2 linked regions of the Variovorax paradoxus B4 genome follow. The protein of the gene in region 2 interacts with the protein of the main gene of each other region in a pairwise test. Links are inferred from orthologs where the notes say so. Each region holds a gene or a part of one and is shown on either strand. Other genes may lie near its edges. The genes, in order: epsC and cysK.

What was found.
Region 1: the proteins of cysK (region 2) and epsC interact in binary tests that used the Escherichia coli proteins (3 or more experiments, as listed by UniProt). The link is inferred for Variovorax paradoxus B4 from one-to-one orthologs.

Annotation. Positions count from the first base shown.
Region 1 is NC_022247.1:2,734,392-2,737,467, reverse strand. What follows is about bases 137-2,975. They hold epsC (serine O-acetyltransferase EpsC), read right to left. Parts: upstream 2,094-2,975; coding sequence 1,179-2,093; downstream 137-1,178. Other genes in these bases: VAPA_RS12690 (O-acetylhomoserine aminocarboxypropyltransferase/cysteine synthase family protein), read right to left, coding at 2,512-2,975; VAPA_RS12695 (TOBE domain-containing protein), read right to left, coding at 2,234-2,449; VAPA_RS12705 (NAD(P)/FAD-dependent oxidoreductase), read right to left, coding at 137-1,106. Also shown: more of VAPA_RS12705, read right to left, coding at 1-136; more of VAPA_RS12690, read right to left, coding at 2,976-3,076.
Region 2 is NC_022247.1:1,022,517-1,025,658, forward strand. What follows is about bases 43-2,947. They hold cysK (cysteine synthase A), read right to left. Parts: upstream 2,003-2,947; coding sequence 1,082-2,002; downstream 43-1,081. Other genes in these bases: VAPA_RS04580 (NAD(P)/FAD-dependent oxidoreductase), read right to left, coding at 43-1,009; VAPA_RS04590 (MarR family winged helix-turn-helix transcriptional regulator), read left to right, coding at 2,602-2,947. Outside these bases: more of VAPA_RS04580, read right to left, coding at 1-42; more of VAPA_RS04590, read left to right, coding at 2,948-3,081; VAPA_RS04595 (FUSC family protein), read left to right, coding at 3,082-3,142.

The sequences.
Region 1 (3,076 bases), 1.7 Mb from region 2 along the record:
TAGATGAACCACGAATACTCCCGCGGTCCCTTGCGCATCATGGCCTCGAAGCTCTCGCGCACGGGCGCCAGTTCGGCCGGCCGGTCGAGCGCGGTGGCCACCAGCGCGGCGCCGTCGAAGGCGCTGTGCATCGCAAGGTAAACGCCCGACGAGAACATCGGGTCGATGAAGGTGAAGGCGTCGCCCAGCATCAGGTAGCGGTCGCCCGTCGCGTGGGTGCTCGAATACGAGAAATTGCCGGTGGCGTGCACCGCGTCGTCGACCAGCGTGGCGTGCTTCAGGCGGTCCACCAGCACCGGACAGAGCGCGATGGTGTCGTGGAAGAAGTCCTTCAGCGGCTTCTCGCGCGTCTTCAGGTAGTACGGCCAGCAGACCGCGCCCACACTGGTGGTTCCGTCCGCCAGCGGAATGAACCAGAACCAGCCGTGCGCAAACCAGCAGATGCTGATGTTGCCTTCCTTCTTGCCCTCGAGCCGCTCGGCGTTGGTGAAGTGACCGAACAGCGCGGTGCTGTTGTGGTCGGGGTTCTTTTCCTTGCAGCGGAATTTGTTGGCCAGCAGCGTGTCGCGCCCCGTGGCATCGACCACGAAGCGGGCGCGCCAGCTGCGCCTGGCTCCGTCGTCCATCTCGGCCCGCACCGTGGCACCGTCGGCATCGAAGGCCACGTCGCGCACCTTGCAGCCTTCGAGCGTCTGCGCGCCGCGCGTGGCGGCATTGCGGAACAACAGCTCGTCGAGTTCCGAGCGGCGCACCTGCCAGGCGGAATCGAGCGACTTGTCCCAGCCCTCGGCAAAGTCCACGTAGCTGCGGTGCTCGTGTTCCGGCGAGACGAACTCGATGCCGAACTTGGGCATGCCGATCTTCTCGACCTGGTCGCGCACGCCAAGCTTGTCGAAGAGTTCCACGTTGGCCGGCAGCAGCGATTCGCCGATGTGAAAGCGCGGGTGATGCTCCTTTTCGAGCAGCACCACCTTGCGGCCCTGCTGCGCGAGCAGCGCCGAGATCGTGGAGCCCGCAGGTCCGCCGCCGATCACGAGTACGTCGCAGGAATCGTCGGCCGCGGGGGGCATGGAAGAAGCGGAGGAAGTGGCTTGAGGCAAGGACATGCGGAGGCAAGCTACAGAGTTGACAACGGGGAAGCATAGCGCGGCCGCCGATGCCCGGCCTCCGGGGGATTCCTATGGCGCGCTGGCCTTGGGCGCGTTCTGCAGGCTGGCCTGCGTCACGCTCGCGCCCGCGGGCACGTCGTCGGTGATCCACACGTTGCCGCCGATGACTGCGCCCTTGCCCAGCGTCACGCGCCCGAGGATGGTGGCGCCGGCATAGATCACCACGTCGTCCTCCACCACCGGGTGGCGCGGCAGGCCCTTCTGCAGATTGCCCTCGGCATCGGTCGGAAAGCGCTTGGCACCCAGCGTCACGGCCTGGTACAGGCGCACGCGCTTGCCGATGACCGCCGTCTCGCCGATCACCACGCCCGTGCCATGGTCCATGAAGAAGCCCGCATCGATCTGCGCACCGGGGTGGATGTCGATGCCGGTCTGCGCATGCGCGAGCTCGGCCACGATGCGTGCCAACAGCGGCAGCCCGAGCTTGTAGAGCTCGTGCGCCAGCCGGTGGTGGATCATCGCGAGCACGCCCGGGTAGCACAGCAGCACCTCGTCCACGCTGCGTGCCGCCGGGTCGCCCTGGTAGGCGGCGAGCACGTCGGTGTCGAGCAGGCGGCGCAGCTGCGGCAGCGCGCTCGCGAACCGGCGGATGGCCTCGGCGGCAACACCGTCGATCTCGCTCGAGGGGCGTGGCTCGTGGCGGGCGTTGTAGCCGAGCTCCAGCCGCGCCTGCACCAGCAGCGCCTGCAAGGCAGTGTTCAGTGAGTGGCCGACGTAGAAATCCTCGCTCTCATGGCGCAGTTCCGGCGGCCCGAGCCGCATCGGAAAGAGCGCGCCCTTGAGCGACTCCACGATTTGCGCAAGCGCGTCGCGCGACGGAAACTCGCGCGTGCCGGGCTCGCGCGAGCGGCGCTGGGAGTCGCGCCACTCTTCGCGCGCGGCATGCAGCGCGCGCACGATGTCGCCTACTTCGAAATTGGCCATGGCTTTCTCTCCGGGCGTTTTGTACACCACACTGTAGAAGCCCGCGGCTGATGTGCCAAGAACTGAAAACCCGGCTCCTGCAACTGGAAAAAAACCCGGCGCCAACGCGGCGCCGGGTTGTTCGCGAGCCCGAGGGTCCGTCAGAGCTTGGCGATCGAAACCTCCGTGGACTTCACGAGCGCGACCACGTCGGAGCCCACCTTGAGCTGCAGCTCGTCGACCGAGCGCGTGGTGATGACCGAGGTCACGATGCCCCAGGCGGTTTCGACATCGACCTCGGAGACGACGTCGCCGCGGATGATCTCGCGGACCTTGCCCTTGAACTGGTTGCGGACGTTGATGGCTTGAATGGACATGATGTTTCTTTCTCTTTGGGGTTGAAGGAAGGGTTCGGGCAGGAGAAACAAGGGCAAGGCGGTCATCCGGCGGCGGCAGCCAGCGCCTGGTCGAGGTCGGCGACCAGGTCGTCGATGTGCTCGATGCCGACCGACAGGCGCACGGTGTCTTCCGTGACGCCGGCCCGAGCCAGCTCTTCGGGCGAGAGCTGCCGGTGCGTGGTGGAGGCCGGGTGCGTCGCCAGCGAGCGCACGTCGCCGATGTTCACGAGCCGCGTGAAGAGCTTCAGCGCATCGAGGAACTTCGCCCCGCCCTCGCGGCCGCTTCCGATGCCGAAGGTCAGCACGCCGCTGGACCTGCCGCCGAAGTACTTCTTCGCCAATGCATGGTCGGGATGGTCTTCGAGCGCCGCGTAGTTGACCCAGTTGACGGCCTTGTGCGTCTTCAAGTGCTGGGCCACAGAGAGCGCATTGCTGCTGATGCGGTCCATGCGCAGTGCCAGCGTCTCGATGCCCTGCAGGATCAGGAAGGCGTTGAACGGCGAGATGGCCGCTCCCGTGTTGCGCAGCGGCACCACGCGCGCGCGGCCGATGTAGGCGGCAGGGCCCAGCGCTTCGGTGTAGACCACACCGTGGTAGCTCACGTCG
Region 2 (3,142 bases):
GGCCGTTGCTCGCGTGGTGCACCAGCTTGTAGTCGGCCGCGCCGAGCAGCGGATGGCCCGCATGGCGGCCCCAGCGCGCGCGGTCGATCAGGCCCTGCGGATGCTCGACGCGAAAGCCGATGGAAAACGGCTTGGCCTCGATGTGCACGCCGCGCGCGTGCAGCATGGCGAAGGTGTCGCGCGAGCTGTGGCCGAGCGCCATCACCACGTGGTCGGCGCGCAGCTCGCTGCTGGTGCCGGTGGCCTGGTCGAGCACGGTGAGGCCGCGAAGCTGCTTGCCGCCGGGGCCGCCTTCGATCTGCACGTCGGTCACGCGCTGCTCGAAGCGGATCTCGCCGCCGAGCGCGACGATCTGCTCGCGGATGTTCTCCACCACCTTCACCAGCTTGAAGGTGCCGATGTGCGGATGCGCGACGTAAAGGATCTCGGGCGGTGCGCCGGCCTTCACGAACTCTTCCATCACCTTGCGGCCGAGGAAGCGCGGGTCCTTGATCTGGCTGTAGAGCTTGCCGTCGGAGAAGGTGCCGGCCCCGCCTTCGCCGAACTGCACGTTCGACTCGGGGTTGAGCACGCTCTTGCGCCACAGGCCCCAGGTGTCGCGGGTGCGCTGGCGCACGGTCTTGCCGCGCTCGAGCACGATGGGTTTGAAGCCCATCTTCGCGAGCATCAGCGCCGCAAAGATGCCGCAGGGGCCGAAACCGATCACCACCGGCCGGGGCGCGCCTTCGGGTGCCTGCGCGGGCGGCGTGTAGCGCATGTCGGGCGCGGCCTGGATGTGCGGATGGCCGGCATGCCTGGCGAGCAGCGCGGCTTCGAGCCCGGCGTCGGCCAGCTGCACGTCGACGATGTAGACCTGCAGCAGCTGCGGCTTGCGCGCGTCGAAGCTGCGCTTGAACACCTTGAACTCGCGCACGCTGGAAACCGGCGTGTCGAGGGCGGTGGCAATGGCTTGGGGGAGGGCCGCGTCGTCGTGGTCGAGCGGCAGTTTGATTTCGGAGAGTCTCAGCATGTCGGTGTGGCTTGTGGTTATCAAGCAGGCCGCAGATTTTACGCGCCCGGGGCGCTATGAAAGAGATAGCTGTCAGCTCGGGAGGAAGCCTTCGACCGAGAGGTAGCGCTCGCCGGTGTCGTAGTTGAAGCCCAACACCACCGCATCGGGTGCCAGCGTGGGCAGCTTCTGCGCGATGGCCGCGAGCGTGGCGCCGGAGGAAATGCCCACCAGCATGCCTTCCTCGACCGCGCAGCGGCGGGCCATTTCGCGCGCCGGTTCGGCGTCGACCTGCAGCACGCCGTCGAGCAGCGAGGTGTCGAGGTTCTTCGGGATGAAGCCCGCGCCAATGCCCTGGATCGGGTGCGGCGAGGGCTGGCCGCCCGAGATCACCGGCGAGGCCACCGGCTCCACCGCGAACACCTGCAGCTTCGGCCACTTCTTCTTGAGCACCCGCGCCACGCCCGTGATGTGGCCGCCGGTGCCCACGCCGGTGATCAGCACGTCGATGCCGTCGGGGAAGTCGGCCGCGATCTCCTCGGCCGTGGTGCGCATGTGCACGTCGACGTTGGCGGGGTTGTTGAACTGCTGCGGCATCCACGCGCCCGGCGTGCCGGCCACGATTTCCTCGGCACGCGCAATGGAGGCCTTCATGCCGCCGGCGCGCGGCGTCAGGTCGAAAGTGGCGCCGTAGGCGAGCATGAGGCGGCGGCGCTCCACCGACATGCTGTCGGGCATCACGAGGATCAGCTTGTAGCCCTTGACGGCCGCGACCATCGCCAGGCCGATGCCGGTGTTGCCCGAGGTGGGCTCCACGATGGTGCCGCCGGGCTTCAGTGCGCCGGATTTCTCGGCGTCTTCCACCATCGACAGCGCGATGCGGTCCTTGATGGAGCCGCCGGGGTTCGCGCGTTCGGACTTGATCCACACCTGCTGCTTCGCATTGCCGAACAGGCGGTTGATGCGGATGTGCGGCGTGTTGCCGATGGTCTGGAGGATGTTCTGGGCCTTCATTGGATCTCCTTGGGCATTGTTGGGGGACAGGTCAGCTCGGTCGAAGCGCCATTGTGTGATGGACCGCGCCCGCATGCGAGGGCAAGGAGCGATAATCCCATGCGTGAAGCACGCCAGACCGCCGCTGGTGCAAGCCCGAAAGGGGCGACGCCGCAAGGCGCCGCGTCGAAAGACCGCACTGGAGGAACGTCCGGACTGCACAGGACAGCGCAGGAGTTAACGACTCTCCACCGTGAGGTGAGGATCAGAGCAACAGAGACGAGCCGATTGAGTTCGGGTGAAACGGGCAATCTCTGCGCGCAGCAACACCAAGTAGGCCAGTATCGAGGTGGTTCCGCTGAGCTGGCGGGTAGGTGGCATCGAGCCGTTTGGCGACAAGCGGCCCAGAGTAATGGCGGTCACGTTGGGGGCAACTCCAACGCACAGAATCCGGCTTATCGGCGGGCTTCACACTTTTCTTTCTTCTCCCTGATTTCTTCCGTGGAGTTCTTCCTCCATGGGGCGCGCCCGCGGCGTTGCGCGGGTTGCTGCGGCGCGTCCGTGCATCGTTGCGGGTTTTTCCCTACAATAGATAGCAAGCTAACTAATTGGAGGGAGCCATGTCCCACATCTCGAAGACGCGCGAAGCCGCGCTGATGTCGCTCGGCACGGCGCTCTCGCCGCTGCAGCGCGGCTATCGGGCCGCGGCCGACAAGGCGGTGGCGCACGTGGGCCTTTCGCAGTCGCTGGCGTGGCCGATCGTGGTGATCGGCCGCATGCACGGCGGGGTGCGCCAGGGCGTGCTCGCCGAGGCGCTGGGCATCGAGGGGCCTTCGCTGGTGCGCTCGATCGACCAGCTGGTGGAGGCGGGCTTCGTCGAGCGCCGCGAAGACCCGGCCGACCGCCGGGCCAAGACGCTGCATCTCACGCCGGCCGGCGAGGCCGCCTGCCAGCCCATCGAGGCCGCGCTGCGCGGCTTGCGCGCCACGCTGTTCGACGGCGTGCCGGACGACGACATTGCCGCCTGCCTGCGCGTGTTCGCGGTGCTGGGAGAGCGGCTCGGCCGCGCCGCGCCGGCGCCGCAGGAAGGGCGCAGGTAGGTGGCCGCCTTCCAGCTGCCGCGCTTCAGCCGCGCGGAGCTTCTCTTTTCTTCCAAGAGCT